Regions from separate parts of the Streptomyces sp. NPDC051569 genome, predicted to be linked through region 1. Evidence: riboswitches for the same ligand, from Rfam matches in the RefSeq annotation. Region 1 holds a riboswitch; each other region holds the start of a gene.
The links. A riboswitch is a leader RNA that binds a small molecule or an ion and turns the genes downstream of it on or off. The one in region 1 is predicted to bind cyclic di-AMP.
Positions count from the first base shown of each region.

Region 2: another riboswitch for cyclic di-AMP. It lies ahead of ACIBAE_RS02250 (transglycosylase SLT domain-containing protein); the one in region 1 lies ahead of ACIBAE_RS21695 (M23 family metallopeptidase).
Region 3: another riboswitch for cyclic di-AMP. It lies ahead of ACIBAE_RS29120 (peptidoglycan DD-metalloendopeptidase family protein); the one in region 1 lies ahead of ACIBAE_RS21695 (M23 family metallopeptidase).

Region 1 covers NZ_JBITDJ010000016.1:46,008-56,086, reverse strand. Annotated here, with positions in the region: gene ACIBAE_RS21710 (DNA topoisomerase (ATP-hydrolyzing) subunit A) at 1-1,872, opposite strand, end outside; gene ACIBAE_RS21705 (M16 family metallopeptidase) at 2,064-3,434, shown strand; gene ACIBAE_RS21700 (M16 family metallopeptidase) at 3,452-4,834, shown strand; cyclic di-AMP (ydaO/yuaA leader) riboswitch at 5,068-5,238, shown strand; gene ACIBAE_RS21695 (M23 family metallopeptidase) at 5,252-6,013, shown strand; gene ACIBAE_RS21690 (GntR family transcriptional regulator) at 6,190-6,879, shown strand; gene ACIBAE_RS21685 (HPr family phosphocarrier protein) at 7,032-7,313, opposite strand; gene ACIBAE_RS21680 (GNAT family N-acetyltransferase) at 7,416-10,079, shown strand, end outside.
Region 2 covers NZ_JBITDJ010000001.1:525,823-535,901, forward strand. Annotated here, with positions in the region: gene ACIBAE_RS02225 (acetolactate synthase large subunit) at 1-535, shown strand, start outside; gene ilvN (acetolactate synthase small subunit) at 553-1,077, shown strand; gene ilvC (ketol-acid reductoisomerase) at 1,239-2,240, shown strand; gene serA (phosphoglycerate dehydrogenase) at 2,486-4,078, shown strand; gene ACIBAE_RS02245 (SRPBCC family protein) at 4,405-4,857, shown strand; gene ACIBAE_RS02250 (transglycosylase SLT domain-containing protein) at 4,918-5,739, opposite strand; cyclic di-AMP (ydaO/yuaA leader) riboswitch at 5,744-5,898, opposite strand; gene ACIBAE_RS02255 (PucR family transcriptional regulator) at 6,650-7,783, opposite strand; gene ACIBAE_RS02260 (proline dehydrogenase family protein) at 7,973-8,899, shown strand; gene pruA (L-glutamate gamma-semialdehyde dehydrogenase) at 8,940-10,079, shown strand, end outside.
Region 3 covers NZ_JBITDJ010000038.1:8,226-18,304, reverse strand. Annotated here, with positions in the region: gene ACIBAE_RS29140 (aspartate aminotransferase family protein) at 1-1,159, shown strand, start outside; gene ACIBAE_RS29135 (helix-turn-helix domain-containing protein) at 1,275-1,925, shown strand; gene ACIBAE_RS29130 (DUF6126 family protein) at 2,040-2,186, shown strand; gene ACIBAE_RS29125 (tyrosine-protein phosphatase) at 2,223-3,035, opposite strand; cyclic di-AMP (ydaO/yuaA leader) riboswitch at 3,486-3,648, shown strand; gene ACIBAE_RS29120 (peptidoglycan DD-metalloendopeptidase family protein) at 3,652-4,626, shown strand; gene ACIBAE_RS29115 (SGNH/GDSL hydrolase family protein) at 4,797-5,621, shown strand; gene ACIBAE_RS29110 (MBL fold metallo-hydrolase) at 6,126-7,358, shown strand; gene ACIBAE_RS29105 (SIS domain-containing protein) at 7,473-8,357, shown strand; gene ACIBAE_RS29100 (ATP-binding protein) at 8,775-10,079, shown strand, end outside.

The DNA.
Region 1 (10,079 bases):
CAGCGCGAGCCCGGGCGAGGACTCGTCGAGCGTGGTCAGGCAGACCAGCGTCTCATCGCCTTCCAGCGCCAGGAATTCGGTGGCCGGCGCCCCGCCCGACAGATTCGGCGCCGAGGCCGTGTCCGGCAGTTGCGGCAGATCGATCACCGCGACCCGCAGGAGGCGTCCGGCCGAGGTGACAGCGCCGATATCGCCGCGCGCCGTCGCCGGCACCGCCGAGACGATCACGTCGTGCTTGACGCGCCTGCCGTCGCCGCCCTCCAGCGGCGCCCCGTTGGCCGTGCGGGCCAGCAGTCCGGTCGAGGAGAGCAGCACCCGGCACGGATCGTCCGCGACCTCCAGCGGCACCGATGCCACCGCGGAGCCCGCGGACTCCAGCAGCACCGTGCGACGCGGGGTGCCGAACTTCTTCGCCACCGCGGCCAGTTCGCCGGAGACCAGCTTGCGCAGCTCCGAGTCCGAGTCCAGGATGCCGGTCAGCTCGTCGATCTCGCCGTTGAGCCGGTCACGCTCGCTCTCCAGCTCGATCCGGTCGAAGCGGGTGAGCCGGCGCAGCGGCGTGTCCAGGATGTACTGCGTCTGGATCTCGCTCAGCGAGAAGCGCTCGATCAGCCGCTCCTTGGCCTGCGCGGAGTTGTCGCTCGACCTGATCAGCTGGATGACCTCGTCGATGTCGAGGAGCGCGACGAGCAGCCCCTCGACGAGATGCAGCCGGTCACGGCGCTTGGTCCGCCGGAACTCACTGCGCCGGCGCACCACCGTGAACCGGTGGTCCAGATAGACCTCCAGCAGCTCCTTCAGACCGAGCGTGAGCGGCTGGCCGTCCACCAGCGCCACATTGTTGATGCCGAAGGACTCCTCCATCGGCGTCAGCTTGTAGAGCTGCTCCAGCACCGCTTCCGGCACGAAGCCGTTCTTGATCTCGATGACGAGCCGCAGGCCGTGCGAGCGGTCCGTGAGGTCCTTCACGTCCGCGATGCCCTGGAGCTTCTTGGCGGAGACCAGGTCCTTGATCTTCGCGATCACCTTCTCCGGGCCGACCGTGAACGGCAGCTCCGTGACGACCAGGCCCTTGCGGCGGGGGGTGACGTCCTCGATCGTCGCCGTGGCCCGGATCTTGAAGGTGCCACGGCCCTTCTCGTACGCGTCCTTGATGCCGGTCAGCCCGACGATCCGGCCACCGGTGGGCAGATCGGGACCCGGCACGAAACGCATCAGCGTCTCCAGGTCGGCGGACGGGTGCCTGATCAGGTGGCGGGCGGCCGCCACGACCTCGCCCAGGTTGTGCGGCGGCATGTTCGTCGCCATGCCGACCGCGATCCCGGAGGCCCCGTTGACGAGCAGATTCGGATACGCGGCCGGAAGCGTGACCGGTTCCCGCTCCTGGCCGTCGTAATTCGGCTCGAAATCGACGGTGTCCTCGTCGATCGACTCCGTCATCAGTGACGTGGCGTCGGCCATCCGGCACTCGGTGTAACGCATCGCGGCCGGCGGATCGTCGTTACCGAGCGAGCCGAAGTTGCCGTGGCCGTCGACCAGGGGCAGCCGCATCGAGAACGGCTGCGCCATCCTGACCAGCGCGTCGTAGATCGACGCGTCGCCGTGCGGGTGCAGCTTGCCCATCACCTCGCCGACGACGCGCGCGCACTTCACATAGCCGCGGTCGGGGCGCAGGCCCATCTCGTTCATCTGGTACACGATGCGGCGGTGCACCGGCTTCATACCGTCACGGGCGTCCGGCAGGGCCCGGGAGTAGATCACCGAGTACGCGTACTCGAGGAAGGAGCCCTGCATTTCATCGACCACGTCGATGTCGAGGATCTTCTCCTCGAAGTCCTCCGGCGGCGGGGTCTTCGTGCTGCGGCGGGCCATCGCGGCTGCGGCTCCTTCACAGATGTCTGAGCGGCGGTTTCTTCAACTGACGCGGACCATTGTGGACCGAGCCACTGACAGCGCCGACCTCGACCCGTCGTTGAGCGCGCGCGGCACGGGAACTTCGCCAGGCGTCAGCGCGCTTGCATACAGTGGCAGGACTTCTCCATATCGCGATCGAAGGGACGTACATGCCCATGGGTCACACGGCCACAGCGCAGGCCGGTTCCGGCGGCCTGACAGCGACTGAGCACCGGCTGGCCAACGGCCTGCGCGTGGTGCTCTCCGAGGACCATCTGACCCCGGTCGCCGCGGTCTGCCTCTGGTACGACGTCGGCTCGCGCCACGAAGTCAAGGGCCGTACGGGACTCGCCCACCTCTTCGAGCACCTGATGTTCCAGGGCTCGGCGCAGGTGAGCGGGAACGGCCACTTCGAACTGGTGCAGGGGGCCGGCGGCTCCCTGAACGGCACCACCAGCTTCGAGCGCACCAACTATTTCGAGACGATGCCCACCCACCAGGTGGAGCTGGCGCTGTGGCTGGAAGCCGACCGGATGGGCTCCCTGCTCGCCGCGCTCGACGACGAGTCCATGGAGAACCAGCGGGACGTCGTCAAGAACGAGCGGCGACAGCGGTACGACAATGTGCCCTACGGCACGGCCTTCGAACGGCTGACCGCTCTCGCCTACCCCGAGGGCCACCCGTACCACCACACCCCGATCGGCTCGATGGCCGACCTGGACGCCGCCACCCTGGAGGACGCCCGCGCGTTCTTCCGGACGAACTACGCGCCGAACAACGCGGTGCTGTCGGTCGTCGGCGACATCGACCCCGAGCAGACGCTCGCCTGGGTCGAGAAGTACTTCGGGTCCATCCCGTCCCACGACGGCAAGCAGCCGCCGCGCGACGGATCGCTCCCCGACGTCATCGGCGGGGAACTCCGCGAGGTGATCCACGAGGAGGTCCCGGCGCGCGCGCTGATGGCCGCCTACCGGCTGCCGCACGACGGCACCCGTGAGTGCGACGCCGCCGACCTGGCCCTCACCGTCCTCGGCGGCGGCGAGTCGTCCCGGCTCCACAACCGTCTGGTGCGCCGCGACCGGACCGCGGTCGCCGCGGGCTTCGGGCTGCTGCGCCTGGCGGGCGCCCCCTCGCTCGGCTGGCTGGACGTCAAGACGTCCGGTGGTGTCGAGGTTCCGGAGATCGAGGCCGCGGTCGACGAGGAGCTGGCCCGCCTCGCCACCGAGGGCCCGACCGAGGAGGAGATGGAGCGCGCCCACGCCCAGCTGGAGCGCGAGTGGCTGGACCGGCTCGGTACCGTCGCGGGCCGCGCCGACGAACTGTGCAGGTACGCCGTGCTGTTCGGCGACCCGCAGCTGGCGCTGACCGCGGTGACACGGGTGCTGGACATCACCGCGGACGAGGTGCGGGCCGTCGCCGCGGCGCGGCTGCGCCCGGACAACAGGGCGGTGCTGGTGTACGAACCGCTCACCGCCGATGAGAGCGCCGCCGACGAGGGCGCCGCCGCCGAGACCGACGAGCACGAGGGGGCGGACCAGTGACCGACGCTGCCGTGACCATGGACTTCCACCCGCAGCCGACGGCCGGCGAAGCCAGGCCCTGGGCCTTCCCGGCTCCCGAGCGCGGCACCCTCGGCAACGGGCTGACCGTACTGCGCAGTCACCGCCCCGGACAGCAGGTGGTGGCGGTCGAGATCAACCTCGACGCCCCGCTGGACGCCGAGCCCGAAGGGCTCGACGGCATCGCCACGATCATGGCGCGGGCGCTCTCCGAGGGCACCGACAAGCACAGCGCCGAGGAGTTCGCCGCCGAGCTGGAGCGCTGCGGCGCCACGCTCGACGCGCACGCGGACCACCCGGGCGTACGGATCTCCCTGGAGGTCCCCGTCTCCCGGCTGCCCAAGGCGCTCGGCCTGCTCGCCGAGGCGCTGCGCGCCCCCGCCTTCGCGGACAGCGAGGTCGAGCGGCTCGTCCGCAACCGCCTCGACGAGATCCCGCACGAGACCGCCAACCCGGGCCGGCGCGCCGCCAAGCAGCTCTCCAAGGAGCTGTTCCCGGCCTCCCTGCGCATGTCCCGGCCGCGCCAGGGCACCGAGGAGACGGTGGAGCGGATCGACGCGGCGGGCGTCCGCGCCTTCTACGAGGCGCACGTGCGCCCGGCCACGGCCACCGCCGTGGTCGTCGGTGACCTCACCGGGGTCGACCTGGACGAGGTGCTCGCCGACACCCTCGGCGCCTGGACCGGCGACACCGCCGCGCCCCGCCCCGCGCCGCCCATCACCGCCGACGACACCGGCCGTGTGGTGATCGTGGACCGCCCCGGGGCCGTACAGACCCAGCTGCTGATCGGCCGCATCGGCGCCGACCGGCACGACCGCGTCTGGCCGGCCCAGGTGCTGGGCACGTACTGCCTGGGCGGCACCCTCACCTCCCGGCTCGACCGGGTGCTGCGTGAGGAGAAGGGCTACACCTACGGCGTACGGGCCTTCGGCCAGGTCCTGCGCTCCTCGGCGCCCACCGCGCCGGGCGGGGCGACCGGCGCCGCGATGCTCGCCATCAGCGGCTCGGTGGACACCGCGTCCACCGGCCCGGCGCTGGAGGACCTCTGGAAGGTGCTGCGCACGCTCGCCGCCGAGGGGCTCACCGACGCGGAGCGCGACGTGGCCGTCCAGAATCTGGTCGGGGTGGCGCCGTTGAAGTACGAGACCGCCGCCTCCGTCGCGGGCACACTGGCCGACCAGGTCGAGCAGCATCTCCCTGACGACTTCCAGGCGCAGATGTACGCGCGGCTGGCCGAGACCGGCACCGTCGAGGCGACCGCCGCGGCTGTCAACGCCTTTCCGGTGGACCGGCTCGTCACCGTGCTCGTCGGGGACGCCGCGCGGATCAAGGAGCCGGTGACGGCTCTCGGTATCGGTGAAGTGACTGTGATCGCGGGCTGATCCGGCGCTGATCCGGGGCCGCTCTTCGGCCTGTCCGGTGCATCAGGAGACTCCGGCGATGGCCTGTCGCCGGAGTCTCCTGGCATACACCCCATATGCACCATTTGGCGTGCTGGTTCCGTGTCTGCCCTGTGGTGTGCGCTACAAAACGCCCTGCCCGTTTGGTGATCGAATGATGATCCGCCTAGCGTCGGTCCGGCTGTCCGCCAGTACCCCGCCGCAGCCGCGGCACCGGGCAGCCATCGCCGAGTCCCCGTCAGGCGCGAGCCCGGGGAGCCGGGGACCCACACGCAGTCCCCGGGGTGAATCGGACGCCTTCGCGCTCACCCGCGCGAAAGGGGCCCGTAGGAGACCTTCCTGCTCCGAACCCGTCAGCTGACCCGGTAGGCGAGAAGGAAGGAAAGGACCAGCCACTTCATGGCGTTCACCCGTGTCACCGGTAAACACCGCGCCCGCCGCCGCACGACACGTCGCGGCGCGGGTCTCGCCGGCGCCGCGACACTCACCGCCACCGGTGTCATCGGCGCCCTCGCGTCCCCGGCGCTCGCCGCCGGCGCGGACGCTCCGGGCGCTGTCCGGCACACCGGGCTGGGCCAGGCCTTCGCCATGAGCGACACCCTCGCCGACCGGATCGACGCGCAGGCCGACGCCCAGCGCCACGCGGCCGAGCGGGCCGCGAAGGCGGCGGCGCGGCGCGAGGCGCAGGCCCGCGCCCGGGAGCTCCGCGCCGCCGGGGAACGCGCCGCCCGCGCCGCCGAGCGCGAACGCCTCGGCTCCTTCCGGCTCCCCGTCGCCGGCTCGTACGTCACCACCGGCTACCGGTCCGGCGGCTCGTTCTGGTCCTCCGGCAGCCACTCGGGCGTCGACTTCCGGGCCGCGTCCGGCAGTTCGGTCGTCGCTGTCGGCGCGGGCACCGTCGTCGAGGCCGGCTGGGGCGGCTCGTACGGCAACAACATCGTTCTGCGGATGGACGACGGCACGTACACGCAGTACGGCCACCTCTCCTCCATCAGCGTCTTCGTCGGCCGGTCCGTCACCCCGGGCCTGCCGATCGGGCTGTCCGGCGCGACCGGCAACGCCACCGGTCCGCACCTCCACTTCGAGGCCAGGACGGGCCAGGAGTACGGCTCCGACATCGACCCCGTCGCGTATCTGCGCGCCCACGGAGTGCGCGTCTGACCGTTCGGACCTCGGAAGGCCCCGGTTCCCCGCCGGGGCCTTCCGTGTGCGCCGCGCTGGCCAAAAGATATCCATCGATTCCGGGCACCCATCGGAAATTCGCGTTGATTGCAATAGAGTCACGGATCAGGTGGCCATCGGCAGTGTTTCGCGCGGATTAAGGCGGAGGTTCGGACATGCGCATTCCCGCGCACTCGGTTTGCACGGCGGTCCGTGACGACATCGTCTCCGGCGTATTCGAACGGGGTAGCCGGCTCACCGAGGAGCAACTGGCGCGGCGCTACGGCGTCTCCCGCGTCCCGGTCCGCGAAGCGCTGCGCACCCTGGAGGCGGAGGGCTTCGTGACCACCCGCCGCCATGTCGGCGCGTGCGTGGCCGAGCCCACCGAGCAGGAGGCGGCCGACCTCCTCGACGTGCGTCTGCTGCTGGAGCCGCTGGGCGCGGCCCGCGCGGCCCAGCGCCGTACGGAAGCCCATCTGAAGGTGCTCCGCGGCCTGGTCAGGCTGGGGCAGGAGCGGGCCCGCCGGGGGCAGGGCGAGGACCTGCGCTCGCTCGGCGCCTGGTTCCACGAGACGCTCGCCCAGGCGTCCGGCAGCCCCGCGCTCACCGCCCCGCTCACCCAGCTGCGACACAAGATCGCCTGGATGTACACCGTGGAACAGCCCGCCCACCCCGTGGAGTCCTGGGCGGAGCACGGCGCGATCGTGGACGCGGTGGCACGGGGCGACGCGGAGCGCGCGCGGGCGCTCACGGCGCTGCACGCGGAGCGCACCGTGGCCGTGCACCGGTTGCGGCGGGCGGAGCGCGGCCGGGAAAAGGCGAAGGTTCCGCAACGTGCCGTAAACACCGCGAGTGCCCGCTCTTAACAATCGCGCCGTATACAAAGAAGAGAAATGAGCGGGACTTGTTTTGTGCTGCCCGCACATGGCGTGAAGCCTGTCGATCGAAAAGGAGTTCCCGGTGCGCTGAATTCAGCGCACCGGGAACTCCTTTTCTGGAATTCTGCGTACGAACCGGGTCAGACGGTCTCGGGAAGCTCGTCGAGCCCCTCGGCGACCAGCTTCGCCAGCCGGTCCAGGGCGGCCTCGGCGCCGTCCGCCTCGGAAGCCAGCACGACCTCCTCGCCGCCCTGTGCGCCCAGGCCGAGCACCGCGAGCATGGAGGCGGCGTTCACCGGATTGCCCTCGGCCTTGGCGATCGTCACGGGGACGCCGGTGGCCGTGGTGGCACGGACGAAGATGGAGGCGGGGCGGGCGTGCAGGCCCTCGGCCCAACCGACATTGACGCGACGCTCTGCCATGGTGTTGCCCTTCAAGTCTTCAAAGATGTTGTCTAGACCAGTGTGCCACGTGTCCCGGCGCATCCTCCGTCGTGGCTCCTCCGTGCGCCGTAGGCTTTGGTCATGGAGACGCCGTCGGACCATGCCTACCCCTCTCACTGGGAAGCAGACGTGGTGCTGCGGGACGGAGGCACCGCCCGGATCCGGCCCATCACCACCGACGACGCGGAGCGGCTGGTCAGCTTCTACGAACAGGTCTCCGACGAATCCAAGTACTACCGTTTCTTCGCCCCCTACCCCCGGCTCTCCGACAAGGACGTGCACCGCTTCACCCACCACGACTACGTGGACCGGGTGGGGCTCGCGGTGACGGTGGGCGGCGAGTTCATCGCGACCGTCCGCTACGACCGCATCGACGAGCGGGGCATGCCGGCCTCCGCGCCGGCCGACGAGGCCGAGGTCGCGTTCCTCGTCCAGGACGCCCACCAGGGCCGCGGCGTCGCCTCCGCCCTCCTCGAACACATCGCCGCCGTCGCCCGCGAGCGGGGCATCCGGCGCTTCGCCGCCGAGGTGCTGCCCGCCAACAACAAGATGATCAAGGTGTTCCGGGACGCCGGCTACACCCAGAAGCGCAGCTTCGAGGACGGCTCCGTCCACCTCACCCTGGACCTCGAACCCACCGTCGAATCCCTCGCCGTGCAGCGCGGCCGCGAGCAGCGCGCCGAAGCACGCTCCGTGCAGCGGCTCCTCACCCCGCGCTCGGTCGCCGTCGTCGGCACCGGCCGTGCGCCCGGCGGAGTCGGCCGCACCGTCCTCGCCAACCTGCGCGCCGGAGGCTTCACCGGCCTGATGTACGCGGTGAACCACGCCTTCGCCCCGGACCTCCGCGAGATCGACGGCGTTCCCGCCTTCCGGTCCGTCGCGGAGATCGGCGTCCCCATCGACCTCGCCGTCCTCGCCATCCCGGCGGAGCGGGTGCCGGAAGCGGTCGCCGAGTGCGGCGAACACGGCGTCCAGGGCCTGGTGGTCGTCTCGGCCGGGTACGCGGAGACCGGCGCCGAAGGGCGGGAGCGCCAGCGGGAACTGGTCCGCCAGGCCCGCTCGTACGGCATGCGCATCATCGGACCCAACGCCTTCGGGCTCATCAACACCGCCGACGCCGTCCGGCTGAACGCCTCCCTCGCCCCCGCACCGCCAGGACAGGGCCGTATCGGCCTCTTCACCCAGTCGGGCGCGATCGGCATCGCCCTGCTCTCCGGACTCCACCGGCGCGGCGCGGGCCTCTCGTCCTTCATCTCGGCGGGCAACCGCGCGGACGTCTCCGGGAACGACTTCCTCCAGTACTGGTACGACGACCCGGACACCGACGTCGTGCTCCTCTACCTCGAATCGATCGGCAACCCGAGGAAGTTCACCCGGCTCGCCCGGCGCACGGCGGCGGTCAAACCGGTCGTCGTCGTCAAGGGCGCGCGCCACAGCGGCAGCGCGCCGCCCGGCCACGCGGTCCCGGTCAGCCGCATCCCGGACGCGACCGTCTCGGCGCTCCTGCGGCAGGCGGGCGTCATCCGCGTCGACACGGTCACCGAACTGGTCGACGCGGGCGTGCTGCTCGCGTCCCAGCCCCTGCCGGCCGGCCCCCGCGTCGCGATCCTCGGCAACTCCGAGTCCCTCGGCCTCCTCACGTACGACGCCTGCCTCGCCGAGGGCCTCGACCCGCTCCGGCCCCGCGACCTCACGACCTCGGCGACCCCCGCCGACTTCCACGCCGCCCTCGCGGCCGCCCTGTCGGACCCGGCAGCCGACGCGGTGGTGGTGACCGCCATCCCCCGGGTCGGCGAGACCGGCACGTCCGACCCCGCGGGCGACACCCTGGCCGCGGCCCTGCGCGGCGCGGCGGCCTCCGGACCGGCCAAACCGGTCATGGTGGTCCACGTCGAGATCGGCGGCCTGGCGGAGGCACTGGCGGTGGTGGAGAACACCGCCGCCGGCGCCGGATCAGGCGATGACCACGCGTCCGCCGGTGCGGGCCCGGGGCCCGGTGATGCCGGGACCCCGCGCCCGGGCGATCCCGGCACCCTCGGGTGGATTCCCGCCTACCCCGCCGCCGAGCGGGCCGTCCGGGCGCTCGCCGAGGCCGTCACGTACGCACGGTGGCGGCGGCAGGCGGCCGAGCCCGGCAGAGGGCCCACGCACACCGAGTACGCCGAATACCCCGAGCACCCCGAGGACGACGACATCGACGAGGCGGGCGCCGCCAAGCTGATCGACGGACTGCTCGGCGCGGCGCCCGAACCGCGCAGCGTGCCCCTCGCCCCCACCGACGCACACGCGCTCCTCGCCCGCTACGGCATCTCGGTACGCCCGACCCTGCCCGCCCCCGGACCCGACGAGGCCGCCGTCGCGGCGGCCTCACTCGGATATCCCGTCGCGCTCAAGACGACCGCGCCCCACCTCCGGCACCGCGCCGACCTCGGCGGCGTACGCCTCGATCTCGCCGACGAGGCGCAACTGCGCCTCGCGTACCGCGAGCTGACCGAAAATCTCGGTGCCCCCGCCGAGCTGCGGCCCGTCGTCCAGGCCATGGCGCCGCGCGGGGTGGACACCGTCGTACGGGCGGCCCTCGACGCCGGAGCCGGAGCCGTCCTCTCCTTCGGGCTCGCGGGCGCCGCCTCCGAGCTGCTCGGTGACCTCGCCCACCGGCTCGTCCCCGCCACCGACCGCGACGCCGCCGAGCTGATCCGGTCGATCCGGGCGGCCCCCCTCCTCTTCGGCTGGCGCGGCTCCGCG
Region 2 (10,079 bases), on a different contig from region 1:
CTCCGGCGGCGCCGGGACCATGGGCTACGCCGTGCCGGCCGCCATGGGCGCCAAGGCCGGCCGGCCGGACCGCACCGTCTGGGCGATCGACGGCGACGGCTGCTTCCAGATGACCAATCAGGAACTCACCACCTGCGCGCTCAACAACATCCCGATCAAGGTCGCCATCATCAACAACGGCGCGCTCGGGATGGTCCGCCAGTGGCAGACCCTCTTCTACAACCAGCGCTACTCGAACACCGTGCTGCACGCCGGTCAGGAGACGGAGGGCGGCCCCAGCGGCGGTACCCGCGTCCCGGACTTCGTGAAACTGTCCGAGGCCATGGGCTGCGTCGCGATGCGCTGCGAATCCCCGGACGAGCTGGACGCGGTGATCGCCCAGGCGAACGCCATCAACGACCGGCCCGTGGTCATCGACTTCATCGTCCACGAGGACGCCCAGGTCTGGCCGATGGTCGCCGCGGGTACCTCCAACGACGAGGTCATGGCGGCCCGGGGCATCCGCCCCGACTTCGGCGACGACACCGACGACTGAGCGAGAGAGACCGACACATGTCCAAGCACACGCTCTCCGTCCTGGTGCAGAACACCCCCGGCATCCTCGCCCGGATCGCCGCGCTGTTCTCCCGCCGCGGCTTCAACATCGACTCGCTCGCCGTCGGCGTCACGGAACACCCCGACATCTCCCGCATCACCATCGTGGTGAGTGTCGACAAACTCCCCCTGGAGCAGGTGACGAAGCAGCTCAACAAGCTCGTCAACGTCCTGAAGATCGTCGAACTCGAGCCCACCGCCGCGATCCAGCGTGAGCTCGTCCTGGTGAAGGTCCGCGCCGACAACGAGACCCGCTCCCAGATCGTCGAGATCGTGCAGCTGTTCCGCGCCAAGACCGTGGACGTGTCGCCCGACGCCGTCACCATCGAGGCCACCGGGTCGACCGACAAGCTGGAGGCGATGCTCAAGATGCTGGAGCAGTTCGGCATCAAGGAGCTGGTCCAGTCCGGCACGATCGCCATAGGGCGCGGCGCGCGGTCCATCACGGACCGCAGCCTGCGGGCCCTCGACCGCAGCGCCTGAACGAAGCGCCTGAACGAGTCGTTCCACACCCCGGGTCCGGTCCGGTTCGTATGCCGAGACCGGGCGACCCGCTCCACCCCGCCCGCCGTACGGTGGGACGCAAGCCGCACCATGCCGAAGCTGTGGTTGTTCCACGCAGCGCACACCAAGGAGAAGAACCAGTGGCCGAGCTGTTCTACGACGACGATGCCGACCTGTCCATCATTCAGAACCGCAAGGTCGCGGTCATCGGTTACGGCAGCCAGGGCCACGCCCACGCGCTGTCGCTCCGTGACTCGGGTGTCGACGTCCGGGTCGGTCTGCACGAGGGCTCCAACTCCAAGGCCAAGGCCGAGGAGCAGGGCCTGCGCGTGGTGACGCCGGCGGAGGCCGCCGCCGAGGCCGACGTCATCATGATCCTGGTGCCGGACCCGATCCAGGCGCAGGTCTACGAGGAGTCCATCAAGGACAACCTGAAGGACGGCGACGCGCTGTTCTTCGGCCACGGCCTCAACATCCGCTTCGGCTTCATCAAGCCGCCGGCCAACGTCGACGTCGCGATGGTCGCCCCGAAGGGCCCCGGCCACCTGGTCCGCCGTCAGTACGAGGAGGGCCGCGGCGTTCCGTGTATCGCCGCCGTCGAGCAGGACGCCTCCGGCAAGGCGTTCGCGCTGGCGCTCTCGTACGCGAAGGGCATCGGCGGCACCCGCGCCGGTGTCATCAAGACGACCTTCACCGAGGAGACCGAGACCGACCTGTTCGGTGAGCAGGCCGTGCTCTGCGGCGGCACCGCCGCGCTGGTCAAGGCGGGCTTCGAGACCCTGACCGAGGCCGGCTACCAGCCGGAGATCGCCTACTTCGAGTGCCTCCACGAGCTGAAGCTGATCGTGGACCTCATGTACGAGGGCGGCCTGGAGAAGATGCGCTGGTCCATCTCGGAGACCGCCGAGTGGGGCGACTACGTCACCGGCCCGCGCATCATCACGGACCAGACCAAGGCCGAGATGAAGAAGATCCTGGGCGAGATCCAGGACGGTACGTTCGCGCAGCAGTGGATGGACGAGTACCACGGCGGTCTGAAGAAGTACAACGAGTACAAGAAGGCCGACGACGAGCACCTGCTGGAGACCACGGGCCGTGAGCTGCGCAAGCTCATGAGCTGGGTCGACAACGAGGACGCGTAACACCGTGTGGGTGGGGCCCCGTCAATCTGACGGGGCCCCACTCGCGTGACGCCGACGTGGGACCGCACGTACGGGTGATCCTGCTGTTACAGCGGGGATTTCGCCGAGCCGCAGCACTACACTGCTCTCCACATACGCGTCAGGCCCACAGCGTCGTGCGTCTTCCACGCGGCTGACCAGCACACCCCCTCCACCGCCTGCGGCCGTCGGGACGGCCGTCCGCAATGGGATTTGTGAGGACTCACGTGAGCTCGAAACCTGTCGTACTCATCGCTGAAGAGCTTTCGCCGGCCACGGTCGACGCACTCGGCCCGGACTTCGAGATCCGGCACTGCAACGGCGCCGACCGCGCGGAGCTGCTGTCGGCGATCGCCGACGTGGACGCGATTCTCGTCCGCTCCGCGACGAAGGTCGACGCCGAGGCGGTCGCCGCGGCGAACAAGCTGAAGGTGGTCGCCCGCGCCGGGGTCGGCCTCGACAACGTCGACGTCTCCGCCGCCACCAAGGCCGGCGTGATGGTCGTCAACGCGCCGACCTCGAACATCGTGACCGCCGCCGAGCTGGCCTGCGGTCTGCTGGTCGCCACCGCACGCCACATCCCGCAGGCCAACACCGCCCTGAAGAACGGCGAGTGGAAGCGCTCGAAGTACACGGGCGTCGAGCTGAGCGAGAAGACCCTGGGCGTCGTCGGCCTCGGCCGCATCGGTGTGCTGGTCGCACAGCGCATGTCCGCCTTCGGCATGAAGATCGTCGCGTACGACCCCTATGTGCAGCCGGCCCGCGCCGCCCAGATGGGTGTCAAGCTGCTCACGCTCGACGAGCTGCTGGAGGTGTCGGACTTCATCACCGTGCACCTGCCCAAGACCCCCGAGACGCTCGGCCTGATCGGCGACGAGGCACTGCACAAGGTCAAGCCGAGCGTGCGCATCGTCAACGCCGCGCGGGGCGGGATCGTCGACGAGGAGGCGCTCGCCTCCGCCCTCAAGGAGGGCCGCGTCGCCGGTGCCGGTCTGGACGTGTACACCAAGGAGCCCTGCACGGACTCCCCGCTCTTCCAGTTCGACCAGGTCGTCTGCACCCCGCACCTCGGAGCCTCCACCGACGAGGCGCAGGAGAAGGCCGGTGTCTCGGTCGCCCGGTCGGTCCGTCTCGCGCTCGCCGGTGAGCTGGTCCCGGACGCGGTCAATGTCCAGGGCGGGGTCATCGCCGAGGACGTTCGCCCGGGGCTGCCGCTCGCCGAGAAGCTCGGCCGTATCTTCACCGCGCTCGCGGGCGAGGTCGCGCTCCGCCTCGATGTCGAGGTCTACGGCGAGATCACCCAGCACGATGTGAAGGTGCTCGAACTCTCCGCGCTCAAGGGCGTGTTCGAGGATGTCGTCGCCGAGACGGTGTCGTACGTCAATGCCCCGCTGTTCGCCCAGGAGCGGGGTGTCGAGGTCCGGCTCACCACGTCGAGTGAGTCGCCCAACCACCGTAATGTGGTCACGGTGCGCGGCACCCTCACCGGCGGCGAGGAGGTGTCGGTCTCCGGCACCCTGGCGGGTCCGAAGCACCTGCAGAAGATCGTCGCGATCGGCGAGCACGACATCGATCTGGCGCTGGCCGACCACATGGTCGTGCTGCGCTACGACGACCGCCCGGGCGTGGTCGGCACGGTCGGCCGGATCCTCGGTGAGGCCGGGCTGAACATCGCCGGTATGCAGGTCTCGCGCAAGGAGGAGGGCGGCGAGGCGCTGGTCGTCCTCACCGTCGACGACAACGTGCCGGCGGCGGTGCTCACCGAGATCTCCGAGGAGATCGGCGCGGCCTCGGCCCGCACGGTGAACCTGACCGGCTGAACCTGACCGGCTGAACCCGGCCTGCTGAACCCGGCCTGCTGAACCCCGGCCCGTTGAACCTGACCGGCGGTGAACCTGGCCGGTGGTTGGATCTGACCGGCTGAGTCCGGCCGGCCGAGTGTGACCGCTCATGTGAGGGGCCCGGTGTCCACCGGGCCCCTCACGCGTTCTCCGGGCCGGGCGGCTGTCGCCGGTCCGCCGGGTGGTGGGAAGACGGGACCAACGGGGACAATAGGGATATGGCGGTCGGCTCGTACCGGCCGGCCGCTGTCCACGCCGGGCAGGCGTCCGCCTGTCTCACGTTGCTGAGTGATCAAGGAGCGACCATGGCTGGACAGTTTGAGGCGACCACGGAGATCGACCGGCCCATCGAGGAGGTCTTCGCCTTCCTCGCCGACGGCAGGAACGACCCGAAGTTCAGCCCCAGGGTGCAAGAGATCATGAAGACTCCGGAGGGCCCCACGACGGCGGGCACCGTCTACCTGAGCACGGTCAAGGACGCCGGGATGACGACCAAGCGGGAGTTCCGGATCAGTGAGTTCGATCCGCCCCGCAGGATCCGCTGGACGGAGACGTCCAAGAACCTCGTCACGTCCAAGGAAGGCGGCTACGACCTGGAGCCCGCCCCGGACGGGAAGACCAAGGTCCGGATCTACAACGTCCTGGAGGGCCACGGCGTCGGCAAGCTACTCACCGGCTTCGCACTGAGCGCGGCCCGCAAGGACGCGCCCGCCTTCGGCGACCGCATCAGGACCGCCGTCGAGGAGGAGCAGGTCTGAGACTCCCGGCACGGACGTACCCCCGCCCCACCGAGGTGGAGCGGGGGCGGAACGGGTCTGTCAGTAGGGGCCGTTCACGTTGTCGATCGAGCCGTACCGCGCGGCGGCGTAGTTGCAGGCGGCGGTGATGTTGGCGACCGGGTCGTAACTGTCCATCGACGTGCCGGGTACGTGATACGCCTGGAAGGTCGGGTCGATGACCTGGAGCAGACCCTTGGACGGAGTTCCGGCCGCGGCGTTGGAGTCCCAGTTGTTGATGGCGGACGGGTTGCCCGAGGACTCGCGCATGATGTTGCGGTGGATACCGTCGTAGGAACCGGGAATGCCGTGCGCGGCCATGATGTCCAGCGACTCCCTGATCCAGCCGTCCAGATCGTCGGAGTACGTCTTCTCGGCCGCCTGGACGACGGCGCCGCCGTCCGCGGTGGGCCCGCTCTCCGTGGCGGCGGGCGCGGCCTTCTGCCCGGCGGCGGACGGGGCGGCCGTTCGCGGCGCGGCCGTTCGCGGCGCGGCCTTCTCGCCCAGGACCAGCGTGAGGCCGGGGTGGATGAGTGACGGATTGCCGCCCACGGCCCGCCGGTTGTCCTGGTAGAGCTTCTTCCATCCACCGCTCAGCGCGTGGGCTTCCGCGATCTTGGAAAGGGAATCGCCCCGGACCACGAGGTGGGTCGCGGGGGCTTCCCGCAGAGCGGTTTCCTTCGCGGCGGCGGCGGTGACCGCGGTCACCGGGTGGGCGCTCACCTGCCGGGCCTGCGGAGCCGCCTCGGCGGTGGTCGCGGCTATCAGCGGCAGGGCCAGTGCGGCGCTGCCCGTGCCCGCGGCGACGAGACGCCGGGCGAGCGGGCTGCTTCCGGGACGACGGTGCTTTCCCTTGGTGGGCATGACGCATTCCTCTCCGTCGCCTGCGAGGTGAGCTGTCGGGTTCGGGCTGGAGATGCCCGGCCGCGCTGTGCGCGCGGCTTCACCCCGAGCCGATCCGGATCGCGGATCGGCGACTTACCTGGGTTCCCCGCTCCTGCCGGAAGTGAGTGGGTGTGGTTTCCGGACGGTGGCAGGATTCGGCGTCCATCCGGATGTAGGTGAACCTAAGCGGGAATCTCCGGGCGAAACAAGTCCTGAATGTGCGGCTCCATGTCATCAATGAATCGGGTCGGGAAACATTCGGTTAATCGCTCGGTGCCGGAGAACTCAAATTCCTTTCCCCTGAGGGAAGTCGGTGGAGGGACCGGGGGAGAGCGGCCGCCTCCCGACGTGACACGGATCACGATCGGGGCGGAAATGCCTCTCTGAATGACACCCGAAAGTGATCGATTTGCGTGAAAGGTACATTCCGCCTTCGTGGGAAGAATGGTCTACTTCGCCCGTGCGGGAGTCCCGTGCGGGAGTCCCGTGCGGGAGTGGAGTGTCGACGTGACCTTCGGGTCGCGCCCCGGCCGGCGGGAAATGGATCACCCCGCGCGGTGGCGCGGGTGCGGCGGACGAACAGCGGTCCGGTCCCGAATGCGCGGGGCTTTTCCTCTTTCTGATGGCCCGTCGTGCAGCATTCCTTTTCCATGGCACGTCAGGAGAAAGGAGAAACATCCCCGAGCCGCTCGCGTCCGTGTATGTGAATCCATTCCGGGAAGGAACAGGACGGCGCGGACGCGGGCACCCGCGTCCGAACTCACGGGCACTCAGCGGCATGGGGGCGGCGGGCAATTCCGGGCGCCGCCGCCCAAGGCGCCCCGCCCCGCGCCGTATCGGACGCGCCGCCCCTTCCCTCCCGCTCGCCGGCCCGGACCCCGCGTCGCGGTCAGAGCCGGGCGGCCTTCAGGGCCATGTGCAGCAGCAGCCGGTCCTCGCCCTCGTCCAGGTCCAGGCCGGTCAGCTGTTCGATGCGGGAGAGCCGGTAGTAAAGGGTCTGGCGGTGGATGCCGAGCGCCCCGGCCGTGCGGCTCGCCTGGCCCGCGCAGTCGAGGAACACCTCGGCGGTGTGGGCCAGCTCCGCGTGCGCCGGCTCCAGCAGTGGCCGGACCACCGGATCGGGCTCCGGAGGGAGCGCGGTCAGCAGGCGGTACGGGCCGATCGCCGGCCACTGGGCCACCGGGCCGAGGCGGGGCTGGGCCACGGACGCGCGGGCGGCGGAGACCGCTTCCCGCCAGGCCGCGGGCAGCTCCGCCAGGCCCCGGCGCGGCGTCCCGGATCCGGCGGCCGCGCCCCGGCCCGCGCCCTCGCGCAGCCGGGCCAGCGCCGTGAGCGCGGGAGCCAGCGCGTCCGGTGAGCGGAGCCGTACGAGCAGGGCGAGCGCCACGGCGTCCGCCGCGTAGGGCAGCGTGCACAGCGCCGCCGTCCCCGGCACCGCCCGTACCTGCGGTTCCTCTCCCCGCCAGGGCGCCACGCACAGCATCACGTGCAGGCCGTCCGCACTCGGCCCGAGAGCCGTACGCAGCGCCGCGGCCGCCATGTCCCGCTCCCAGCCGCCCCCCGCCGTGAGCACGGCCCGCAGTTCACGCGCCAGATCCGCGCCGGCCTTCACCTCTTCGGCGAGCAGGTCACCGATCCGCGTGGTCACCTCCATGGCCGCGGCCAGCCGTGACGCGCTCGGCCCCGGGGCGGAGTCGTCGAGCAGCCAGACGTATCCGAGCACCGTGCCCCGGTGCCGTACGGGCAGGCAGATCCGGCCCCGGAAGACGCCCGCGTCCGGAACAGCCGGGATATGGACCGGGCCGGTCGCCCGCGCGATGCCGAAGCCCTCGAACCACGCCCGGACCGCCGGTGTGGACTTCCTGGTCATGATCGAGCGGGTCCTGACCGGGTCCATCGCCGCGTCGTCGTCGCTGTCGTGCGCGCCGAAGGCGATCAGGCCGAAGTCGCGGTTCTCCAGGGTCGCGGGCACCCCGAGCATCGCCGAGATCTCGTCGACCAGGTCCTGGTAATCGCCCTTCACCCCGACATTCTCCCACCGCTTTCAGACACATGTCTGAGATCAGGGCCACGGATGCGTGACAGCTGTCGATGGCAGAGGATCGGACCGGTCCCTAGGTTTCACCGTGGTTCTCCGTGCCGTGCCGGAACCGATCGCGGTTCTGTTCCGTTCCGCTACGTACTCGCTCGATCTCTTCCGTGGAGGTGCCCTGTGCTGGGTCCCGTGATCCTTGCCGCGTCGCGCAGCGACAGAATGCGCCGTATCGTCTCGGCCGCCCCGGTCACCAAGCCGGTGGTCAACCGCTTCATCGCCGGTGAGACGGTCGAGGAGACCACCCCCGTCATCGCGTCCAAGGCCGCCCGCGGCCTGGAGGTCACCCTCGACGTCCTCGGCGAGGACATCACCGACCCGGCCGAGGCGACCCGGGCCCGGGACGCGTACCTGCGGCTCATCGAGGCCCTCGCGCCGCTGGAGCTGGGTGTACGCGCCGAGATGTCCGTGAAGCTGTCGTCCTTCGGCCAGGCGCTGGCCGGCGGCCACGACCTCGCGCTGAAGAACCTCGCCCCCGTCGTCGAGGCCGCCGACGCCATCGGCACCACGGTCACCCTCGACATGGAGGACCACACCACCATCGACTCGACGCTCGCCATCCACGCGGAGATGCGCGCGCGCTTCCCGCAGACGGGCGCCGTGATCCAGTCGTATCTGTTCCGCACCGAGGACGACGCCCGGGCGCTCGCCGCCGCCGGCTCCCGCGTGCGGCTGGTGAAGGGCGCCTACAAGGAGCCCGCCTCCGTCGCGTACCAGGACAAGAGCGACGTCGACAAGGCATACATCCGCTCCCTGAAGATCCTGATGGACGGCGACGGCTACCCGATGGTCGGGTCCCACGACCCGCGCATCATCGCGATCTCCCAGGACCTCGCCCACCGCGCGGGCCGTAAGCTCGACGAGTACGAGTTCCAGATGCTGTACGGCATCCGCGAGGCCGAGCAGGACCGGCTGGCGGCCGAAGGCCACCGGATGCGCGTCTACATCGCGTACGGCACCGACTGGTACGGCTACTTCATGCGCCGCCTCGCCGAGCGCCCCGCCAACCTCGCGTTCTTCCTGCGTTCGCTGGTCAGCCGCGGCTGAACCCCCCACCTGACCTACTGATTAAGGAGATACGGCCCCCATGGACGCAGTGACCAAGGTCCCCACCCCGGTCAACGAACCGGTGCACGGCTACGCCCCCGGTTCCCCCGAGCGTGCCCGTCTGGAGGTCAAGCTCAAGGAGCTGGCCGAGAACCCCGTCGACCTGCCGATGACCATCGGCGGCGAGAAGCGGATGGGTGGCGGCGCCCGCGTCGACGTCGTCCAGCCGCACAACCACAAGGCCGTCCTCGGTACCTTCGCCGGCGCCAATGAGCAGGACGCGCAGGACGCGGTCGACGCCGCGCTCGCCGCCGCTCCGGCCTGGCGCGCGATGTCCTTCGACGACCGCGCCGCGATCATCCTGCGCGCCGCCGAGCTGCTGGCGGGCCCCTGGCGCGAGACCATGGCCGCCGCGACCATGCTCGGCCAGTCGAAGACCGCCCAGCAGGCCGAGATCGACTGTCCGTGCGAGCTCGTCGACTTCTGGCGCTTCAATGTGGCGTACGCCCGTGACCTGCTCGCCGAGCAGCCGCCGGCCAACTCGCCGGGCGTGTGGAACCGTCTCGACCACCGCCCGCTCGAAGGCTTCGTCTACGCGATCACGCCGTTCAACTTCACGGCCATCGCGGGCAACCTGCCCACCGCGCCCGCGCTCATGGGCAACGTCGTGGTCTGGAAGCCGTCCCCCACGCAGACCCTCTCCGCCGTGCTCCTGATGGAGCTGCTGGAGGAGGCCGGCCTGCCCAAGGGCGTCATCAACCTGGTGACCGGCGACGGCATCGCCGTCTCCGAGGTGGCGCTGAACCACCGCGAGCTGGCGGGCATCCACTTCACCGGCTCGACCAAGACCTTCCAGCACCTGTGGAAGACGGTCGGCAACAACATCGAGAAGTACCGCTCCTACCCGCGCATCGTCGGCGAGACGGGCGGCAAGGACTTCGTCGTCGCCCACCCGAGCGCCGACCGCGCGATCCTGAAGACGGCGCTGACCCGCGGCTCCTTCGAGTACCAGGGCCAGAAGTGCTCGGCGTCCTCGCGTGCGTACGTCCCCGCGTCGATCTGGAACGACGGCTTCAAGGAGGAGTTCGCGGCTGAGGTCGACGGCCTCACCATGGGTGACGTCACCGAACTGTCGCACTTCATGGGCGCCGTCATCGACGAGCGTTCCTTCGCGAAGAAC
Region 3 (10,079 bases), on a different contig from region 1:
CGTCGTACGCAAGGCGCTGCACGACGTCCTCGACGCCTCTCTCGCCGACCTCACCCGCTTCGACTGCCAGCCGCTGCCCGGACTGCTCGCCGAGAAACTGCTGGCCCACAGCCCGCACCTGGACCGGGTGTTCTTCGGCAACAGCGGCACGGAAGCCGTCGAGACCGCCCTCAAATTCGCCCGGTACGCGACCGGCAAGCCCAGGATCCTCTACTGCGCGCACGCCTTCCACGGGCTCACCACCGGCTCGCTGTCGGTCAACGGCGAGGACGGCTTCCGCGACGGATTCGCCCCGCTGCTTCCCGACACCGCGATCGAGCTCGGTGATCTCGACGCACTGGAGAGGGAGCTGAGGCGCGGCGACGTCGCCGGATTCGTCGTCGAACCGATCCAGGGCAAGGGCGTGCACGAGAGCCCGCCCGGTTTCCTGCGCGCCGCCCAGGAACTGCTGCGCCGGCACAAGGCGCTGCTCATCGCCGACGAGGTGCAGACGGGCCTCGGCAGGACCGGGGACTTCTACGCCTACCAGCACGAGGACGGCGTGGAGCCGGACCTGGTCTGTGTGGCGAAGGCGCTCTCCGGCGGTTACGTGCCGGTCGGCGCGACCCTCGGCAAGGACTGGATCTTCAAGAAGGTCTACTCGTCGATGGACCGGGTGCTGGTCCATTCCGCGAGCTTCGGCTCCAACGCCCAGGCCATGGCGGCGGGCCTGGCCGTCCTGTCGGTGATGGAGGACGAACAGACCGTCGCCAACGCGCGGGTGACCGGAGACCTGCTCAGGACGCGGCTGGCGGCGCTGGTGGACCGCTACGAGCTGCTGTACGACGTACGCGGCCGGGGCCTGATGATCGGGATCGAGTTCGGCCGGCCGAACTCGATCAAACTGCGCGGCCGCTGGACCATGCTCCAGGCGGCCCGCAAGGGACTCTTCGCGCAGATGGTGGTCGTACCGCTGCTCCAGAAGCACCGCATCCTCACGCAGGTCTCCGGTGACCATCTGGAAGTGATCAAGCTGATCCCGCCGCTGACCATCGGGGAGCGGGAGGTCGAACGCTTCGTCGCGGCGTTCACCGCGGTCATGGATGACGCCCACGGCGGTGGCGGACTGATGTGGGACTTCGGCAGGACACTCGTGAAGCAGGCGGTCGCCAACCGGTAGACGCAGGCACCGGCACCGGCCGGGCGCGACGGTCCCGGACCCGCGCCCGGCCGGAATTTTTGCCTCTGAGGCAAGGAATTTGCCTCGGAGGAAAAGTTCCTGGCGGAATGGGCACATGAGCACATCTCCTGCCGGCGGGCCGGCCGAACCTCCGCCCGGGGGGCCACCGCCCCACGAGCTCCCCGGAGAACTGCCCGACGTCGCTCCCCGGCTGCGTGAGCTGCGCCGGAACCGCCGGCTCACGCTGGAGGCCGCGGCCCGGCGGGCGGGGCTGTCACCCGCCCATCTCTCCCGTCTGGAGACGGGCCGCCGGCAGCCTTCCCTGCCCCTGCTGCTGGCCCTGGCCCGCGTCTACGGTACGACCGTCTCGGAACTGCTCGGCGAACTGCCCCCGGAGCGGGACCCCGTCGTCCGGGCCGGCCGCACGGACCCGGTCGAGGCCGACGGCTGGACGTACCACCAGGCGGGCGCCCCCGGCCGGGCCATGCAGCCGCTGCGGGTCCAGGTGCCGTACGGCGCGCAGGGCGACCTCGTCCGCGTACATCCGGGGGAGGAGTGGATCCATGTCCTCGGCGGACGGCTGCGGCTGAGCCTCGGGGACGCCGTACACGTCCTCGACCCGGGGGACAGTGCGCACTTCGACTCACTCACCCCGCACCGGATCGCGGCGGCCGGACCCGGCGGGACCGAGCTGCTCTTCGTCCACACCCTGCTGCAGAGCCCCGCCGCCGAGCTGTGTCTCGGTGGCCGCGCTCATCGCCGCTGACCGGAAAGGTACCGAGCCATGTCGCTGACACACGAACGGGAGCAGGACCCGGAGCGGGACCCGGCCGCCACCGGAGGCGGGCCGAGGCGCGTGAACGAAGGCGGGCCGAGGCGCGTGAACGAAGGCGGGCCGAGGCGCGTGAACGAGGAGAAGACGTTCCCCCGCGGACTCGTCATCCGGCTCTTCGCCTATCTGGTCGCCGGTCATCTCTTCGCGGGCTTCCTCTACCTGCTCTTCCACCTGGGGGCGCGGGGGCAGTAGCGGGCGGCGGGCGCGGGCCCGGCCCGTATCCGCCGGTCAGCCCTCGTCGAGAAGGCGGGCGCGCAGCCGCTCGCGGGTCTCCTGGCCGATCCCGAGGCCCTCGGCCAGATAGCGGTCGACGCCGCCCCACGTCTTCCCGATGGTCTCGAAGGCCGCGGCGAGGTATTCGGCGCGGGCGTCGAAGAGCGGGCTGAGCAGCTCCATCACCTCCGGTGACGTCCCGGAGGCCGAGCTGTCGCCGCGGCGGACGAGATAACGGCGGTGCGGGTCGTTCGACTTCAGATAGTCGGCCTCGATCGCCTCGCGTCCGACACCGACCGCGAGGAGGGTCACCGCGACGGACAGGCCGGCCCGGTCCTTGCCCGCCGCGCAGTGCAGGAGCGCCGGGACGCTGTCCTCGGCGAGGGCGTGCAGCACCTGGCTGAGCTCGGCGGTGCGGTCGGTGATGATCGCCCGGTACGAGTCGGTCATCCGGGCCGCCGCCCTGCCCTCCGAGAGCAGCGAGCGCAGCTGGTCGAGATCGCCGTCCCTGACCATCCGCCAGAACTCGGCGCCGTCGGCGGGGTCGGTGAGCGGGATGTTCACGTTGCGTACGCCGGGCAGCTCCACGTCCCTCCCGTCGAGCTTGAGGTCGGCCGCGTTGCGGAAGTCGAAGACCGTGTGCAGGCCGAGGGAGGAGAGGAAGGCGGCGTCGGCCGCGGAGGCGCCGGCGAGGTGGCCGCTGCGGAAGAGCCGGCCCGGCCGCACCCGGTGGCCGTCCGTGGTCGGCAGCCCGCCCACGTCGCGGAAATTGCGCACCCCGGTCAGCGCGGGCTCGGTCGACGGGACCTCCGGCTGCTGCTGCGTCACGGCCTGCTCCTCCGTGTCTGCCGTCGGCGCTGCTCGCCCACGGTGCCGGTCCCTGACCCTACGACATCGCATTCCGGCGGGACCGGCTTCCCCGGAACGGAAACCCGGGATTCCGCAGGGGAGCCACGTGGACCTGCCGGCGGGGGAATATCGGTTAAATGGCGATCTGTCCGTATTGAGCTATTTCGCATAACGTGCCCCGATCGAGGGGGAGATGGGCTGGGGCCCGTGAGCGGGATCTCATCCGTGACGTTCCGTGGCGGTCGGGCGAAGCGGAATTCCCGCTCCATAAGGAAAGTGAAGATCGGTAATCCACGCAGGGTCACCGGAAATCCGGAGCGATATCGAAGTGTGAGTCAACGGCGGAAATGATCGGCTTGTTCCCGCGCTCCGGGCTCGCTTACGTTCAGCCTCAATCCGAGCGGAACGCCGAATCCTGCCGCCGCCCGGAATTCACACCCACCCATCCACGTGTGGCAGGAGCGGGGGACCCAGGTAAGTACGCCGGTCCGGATATCCGGACCGGCTCGGGGTTAAGTCGCGCAGCTGGCGCGACCGGGCATCTCCAGCCCGAACCCGACAGCTCACCTCGAAGGCGTCGGAGAGGAAATTCGTCATGCCCGTGCAGGGTAAGCACCGTCGTACCAAGGCCAACCCGATCGCCCGCGGTCTCATCGCCGTAGGTGCGGGCGGAGCCGTCATCGCGCTGCCGCTCATCGGTGCGACCGGTGCGCACGCCGCCGAGACCGCCGCCCCGCAGACCGCCACCACCGCGGAGCGGACCGCGTCCCCGGCGAAGTCCGTCGTGAAGCACGCCGCCGCCGAGACCGTGCGGACCTACTCCGTCGTCTCCGGCGACTACCTGTCCAAGATCGCCCAGGAGCAGAACGTCCGCGGCGGCTGGCACAAGCTGTACAACGACAACCGCCGGGCCATCGGCGCCAACCCGTCGCTGATCCACCCGGGCCTGAAGCTCACCCTCGGCGCCAAGGCCGGGGCGGCCCACCACCACGTGGCCCCGGCGCCCGCGAAGCCCCATGCGCAGAGCAAGCCCCAGGCGGCGGCCCCGGCCAAGCCCGAGGTCAAGGCTCCCCAGGCGGCTCCCGCCGCGCAGACCCAGGCTCCCACCGCGCAGACCCAGGCTCCCGCCGCGCAGCCCGCCGCGCCGGCGCAGAGCAGCGGTTCCGGCTTCACCGCGCCCGTCTCCGGCGTAGGGATCGGCACCTCGTACCACGCCTCCGGCAGCAGCTGGGCCAGCGGTTACCACACCGGTGTCGACTTCCTGGCCTCCTCCGGCACCGTCGTCAAGGCGGTCGGCCCGGGCACCGTCGTCTCGGCCGGCTGGGCCGGCTCCTACGGCAACCAGGTCGTCATCCAGCACGGCGACGGCCGCTACTCGCAGTACGCTCACCTCTCCTCCCTCGCCGTCTCGGCCGGACAGACCGTCAGCGGGGGCCAGCAGATCGGGCTCTCCGGTTCCACCGGTAACTCCACCGGGCCGCACCTGCACTTCGAGATCCGCACCGGCCCGGACTACGGCTCGGACATCGACCCGCTGGCGTACCTCCGCGGCCACGGCGTCTCCATCTGACCGGATCCGGTCCCACGCTTCGGTACGCCTCCGCCCGGCACGCATGTGCCGGGCGGAGGCGTTTCGCCTATTCCGGCTTGGCCCAAATGTGACCGGTGGTTTATCTCACCCCGCGTCAATCCCTCCTTACGGTCGCGTAGGTCACATCCGCAGGTGAAAGATGTGCGGCTGTGGCAGACGATGCGAGATCAAGAAGAAGCGGCGTATTCGGGTCGTACGCGGCGATCGGTGACAGCTTCACGGAGGGCGTCGGAGATCCAGGACCCGACGGGCTGTACGTCGGCTGGGCGGACCGGCTCGCCATCCTGCTCGCTGATCAACTGCCGGTCACCGGCGAGACGACGGACCTCGTCCACGGTGATTTCCGGTACGCCAATCTCGCCGTACGCGGCCGCCTCCTCGACCAGATCGTCGCCGAGCAGATACCCCGGGCGAAGCGGATGGCCCCGGATCTCGTGACCTTCTGCGCCGGCGGCAACGACATCATCCGCCCCGGCACCGACCCCGACGATGTCGCCGAGCGCTTCGAGCGGGCCGTGGCCGACCTCACCGGGGCCGTCGGCACCGTCATGGTGACCACCGGCTTCGACACCCGGGGCGTCCCCGTCCTGCGTCATCTGCGCGGCAAGATCGCCACCTACACCGCGCACGTGCGGTCCATCGCCGACCGCTACGACTGCCCCGTGCTCGACCTCTGGTCCCTCAGGTCCGTCCAGGACAGGCGGGCCTGGGACAGCGACCGGCTGCATCTGTCACCCGAGGGACACACCCGCGTCGCGCTGCGCGCCGCACAGGTACTCGGCCTCGACGTCCCCGCCGACCCGGACCAGACATGGCCGCCGCAACCGCCGCGCGGCACCTTCGAGGTCCGGCGCGACGACATCCACTGGGCGCGCGAACATCTGGTGCCGTGGATCGGGCGCCGGCTGCGCGGCGAGTCCTCCGGCGACCAGGTCGTGGCCAAGCGTCCCGATCTGCTGCCGCTGAAGCACTGACGGCTTCCGAGCTGCCGCTTCCGCGCGGCGGCTTCCGACCGGCGGTTCCTGTCCGGCGATTCCCGCGCGGGGGCGTCCTGCCCGGGGCTGAGGCCGGGGCCGCGAGCAGATCGTCCGGGCCGATGAGCGCCGTACCGCCCGCGCCCGTACAGGCGTAGGCGCCCGCAGGCGCGCCGAGGGCGGCGCACTCCTCCGGGCGGCGGCCCGCCGGCCGTCCGTGGAGAAAACCGGCACGGTCACGGTCACGTGGTTGGGCTCCCCGCTCCACCCGACGGCTCCATGCGACCGCCTGTCGCCCGAGGTCACGCCGCACACCGGCGGGCGGGTCGGATGCCGGGGCGCCCGGGGCAGCGGAGACCGGCGGTGGCCGCCGGCCGGGAACCCGCCGGGCGGAAACGACGTTCCTCCGGCGTAGGCGGGGAGGGGTCGCTCCGGTCTATTCGAACCGCACGGACGTACGCCCCCGGCCATAATGAGGACGACATCGAACCTCCAGGAGGTGCCGTGACCGGCGCTGGTTCCCCCCTTACGTTGCGCTCCCGGCTGCGCTCGCTGCGACCCGTGGCCTTCGGGGCCGACTCGGCCGGGGAGAGGCTGGAGCGGATCCACCGCTCGCCGAACTTCGCCGACGGAGTGTTCCAGAACCCGGTGGGTGCCAGGACCAGACCGTCCGGTTCGGGGCTGGAGTTCGCGAAGATCTACTTCCAGAAGGAAGCACGGGCGCGGCGCGTCCCGACCGGCACCATCCCCGTGTACGCCACCACCCTCGCCGAACTCGCCACGCCCCCGGCCTCGGGCCTGCGGATCACCTGGATGGGCCATTCGACCGTGCTCGCCGAGATCGACGGCCGGCGCGTGCTCTTCGACCCCGTATGGGGTAACCGCTGCTCACCCTTCGCCTTCGCGGGCCCGAAGCGGCTGCACCCCGTGCCCGTACCCCTCGCCTCGCTCGGGCCCGTCGATGTCGTCGTGATCTCCCACGACCACTACGACCACCTCGATCTGCCCACGATCAAGGCCCTCGCCTCCACGGACACGGTCTTCGCCGTGCCGCTCGGCGTCGGCGCGCATCTGGAGCGCTGGGGGGTACCCCCGTCGCGGCTGCGCGAACTCGACTGGAACGAGTCCGCCGAGATCGCCGGCATCCGGCTGACCGCGACCCCCGCGCGCCACTTCTGCGGCCGGGGCCTGCGCAACCAGCAGCACACGCTCTGGGCGTCCTGGGTCGTCACGGGACCGGACCACCGGATCTACCACAGCGGCGACACCGGCTACTTCCCCGGTTTCCGCGACATCGGCGCCGAGCACGGCCCCTTCGACGCCACAATGATCCAGATCGGTGCGTACAGCGAGTACTGGCCCGACATCCACATGACCCCGGCCGAGGGGATGCGCGCCCATCTCGACCTCCAGGGCGACCGGCCGTCCGGCGTGATGCTGCCGATCCACTGGGCCACGTTCAACCTGGCCCCGCATCCGTGGGCGGAACCGGGGGAGGGCACGGTCGCGGCGGCCGAGGAGGCGGGCGCCGGGCTCGCGCTGCCCCGCCCCGGCCAGCCCTTCGAGCCCACCGGGGACGACGTCCCCTCCGCTCCGTGGTGGCGGGCCGTCGCGGCCACGCCGGTGGGCGGCCGGCCCCTGGCGGCGGCCCCCCTCGCGGTCGCGGACGCCGCGCCGGGGACGGACGCCCACCAGGGAAAAGCGGAGGAGACGGCTGAGACGGCGCCCTCGGCGTAGCGGGTCCGGGGGGTTCGTCACGGTCCTGGGGCAGCGGGCTCCGGGACCGGCGGCTCCGGGCGGCGGGGACAGCGGTGGGGACAGGGGAGCGGGAACAGGGGAGTGGAGACGCGCGTGACGTTCGTGGAGACGGAACTGGCCACCCAGCCCGAGTGCTGGCGCCGGGCGGCGGCACTGGCCGGAGGGCTGGACGATCAACTGCCCCGGCCCGGTGAGCGTACGGCCGTCGTCGGCTGCGGCACCTCGCTGTTCATGGCCCGCGCCTACGCCTCGCTCCGCGAAGGCGCCGGGCTCGGCGAGACCGACGCCTTCGCCGCCTCCGAGTTCCCCGGGAGGCGCCGCTACGACCGGATCGTGGCGCTGACCCGCTCCGGGACCACCACCGAGGTTCTGCACCTCCTCGCGGCGGTCCGGGGGACGGCCCGGACGACCGCGATCACCGCGGACCCCGCCGCCCCCGTGCGGTCGGCCGCCGACGATCTGGTCGTCCTGGACTTCGCCGACGAACGGTCCGTCGTGCAGACGCGCTTCGCCACCACGGCCCTCACCCTGCTCCGCGCCCACCTGGGCCTGCACACCGACGCGGTGGTCACGGACGCGGAGACCGCCCTGGCCGGTCCGCTCCCCCCGGGGATCACCGAGTGCGTCCAGTTCACCTTCCTCGGGCGGGGCTGGGCGGTCGGTCTCGCCGAGGAGGGCGCGCTCAAGATGCGGGAGGCGGCCCTGGCGTGGACGGAGGCGTACCCGGCGATGGAGTACCGCCACGGTCCGATCAGCATCACCACGGAGTCGACGGCGACCTGGGCGCTCGGGCCGGCCCCCGAAGGCCTGGCCGAACAGGTCCGGGCGACCGGGGGGCTGTGGGTGGCGGGCCGGCTCGACCCGCTGGCCGAACTCGTACGGATCCAGCGCCTCGCCCTCGCCCTGGCTGACCTGCGGGGCCTCGACCCGGACAGCCCGCGCCATCTCACGCGCTCCGTGATTCTTCCGTCCGCCTGAACTCGTCCGCAGCAGGCCCGCCGCCGTAAGGGCCGGATGGCGTCGACCGGATGGCCTCGACGGGATGGCGTCGACGGGATGGCGTCGACGGGATGGCGTCGACCGGATGGCGTCGACCGGATGGCCTCGGCCCGATGGCGTCGACCTGATGGCCGCGACCTTGTGGCCCCGGTCGCACACGGCCGCGCCCGAATGCAGTATTTCGTGCTGATGTACGAGGCCTCATACCAGGGCGGGATGCTCTGTGGGCAACTTCGTCAACTGCCCACCACACGCGAACACCTGCCAACTACTGTGTGTGCTCGGTGATCAACGGAGGGCTCATGCGGCATGCGCCGGTCCTGCCGCTGCGCCACAGCCGCACCACCAGCGCCAGCGCCATGCCGGTTCCTGGGGCCCGACGTACCGAGGACACTGATGTCTCAACTTCGCGCACCCGTCGCGCGGCAGGAACGCCGCGAGGGCGGTCGGCACGGCCGGCCGGGCACCCGCTCGCTGCCCTCCAGGGGCCGGGCGGCCGTGCCGTCCGCGCCGGACGCCCGCATACGCCCACAGCTCCTGCGCACCGCCGTCCTGCCGGCGATAGTCGCCGCGCTCAGCGGCGCGGCCGCGGTGGTCATCGCCCTCCGCTCCACCGCGGCCGAGCCCACCGCCGAGGTGTGGATGGCGCTCGTCGGCATGGCGCTGCTCGCCTTCGCCGCCGTCGCCACCGCCGCCCTCGGCGCGGAACGCACCGCCAAGTCCGTCCTCGGCCGCTGCAACGCGCTGCGGCGCTCCAGCGCGCGCGGCCAGGCCGACCTGCGGGCGGTCGTCGAACAGCTCAGACGCGGCGAACGGGTGCCCACCCGGCGTACGCCCCCGGCGGTGGCTTCGCCCGGCGGGGACGAACTCGACCTGCTGGCACAGGAGATGGCCAGGTCGCACGAGAGTGCCATCACCGCCGTGGTGCAGGCCTCCCGGCTCTCCAGCAGCGTCGGCAACGAACAGAAGGTCGAGGTCTTCGTCAATCTGGCCCGCCGGCTCCAGTCCCTGGTCCACCGGGAGATCCAGCTGCTCGACGACCTGGAGAACGAGGTCGAGGACCCGGAGCTGCTGAAAGGTCTCTTCCATGTCGACCATCTGGCGACCCGGATCCGCAGGCACGCCGAGAACCTCGCCGTCCTCGGCGGCGCGATCTCCCGGCGCCAGTGGAGCAAGCCCGTCCCGATGACCGAGGTGCTGCGCTCCGCCATCGCCGAGGTGGAGCAGTACCCCCGGATCAAGCTGGTACCGCCGATCGACGGCACCCTGCGCGGCCACGCCGTCGCCGACGTCATCCACCTCCTGGCCGAACTGGTCGAGAACGCGACGCTGTTCTCGGCCCCGCACACCCAAGTGCTTCTGCGCGTGCAGCAGGTGACAGCGGGGCTCGCCATCGAGGTGGAGGACCGCGGTCTGGGGATGCCCGTCGGCGAGCAGAAGAAGATGAACGGCCTCCTCGCCGACCCGGACCAGGTCAATGTCGCGCATCTGCTCCAGGACGGGCGGATCGGGCTCTTCGTGGTCTCGGCGCTGGCCCGCAGACACGGCATCGCGGTGCGGCTCCAGTCCAACATCTACGGCGGCATCCAGGCCGTACTGGTCCTGCCGCAGGCGCTGCTCGGCTCCGACCAGGCGGACCGGGACGGCCACCTGCCGTCGCCCCCTGCCATGCCCGTACAGCATCAGCGCCCGGACGAGCCG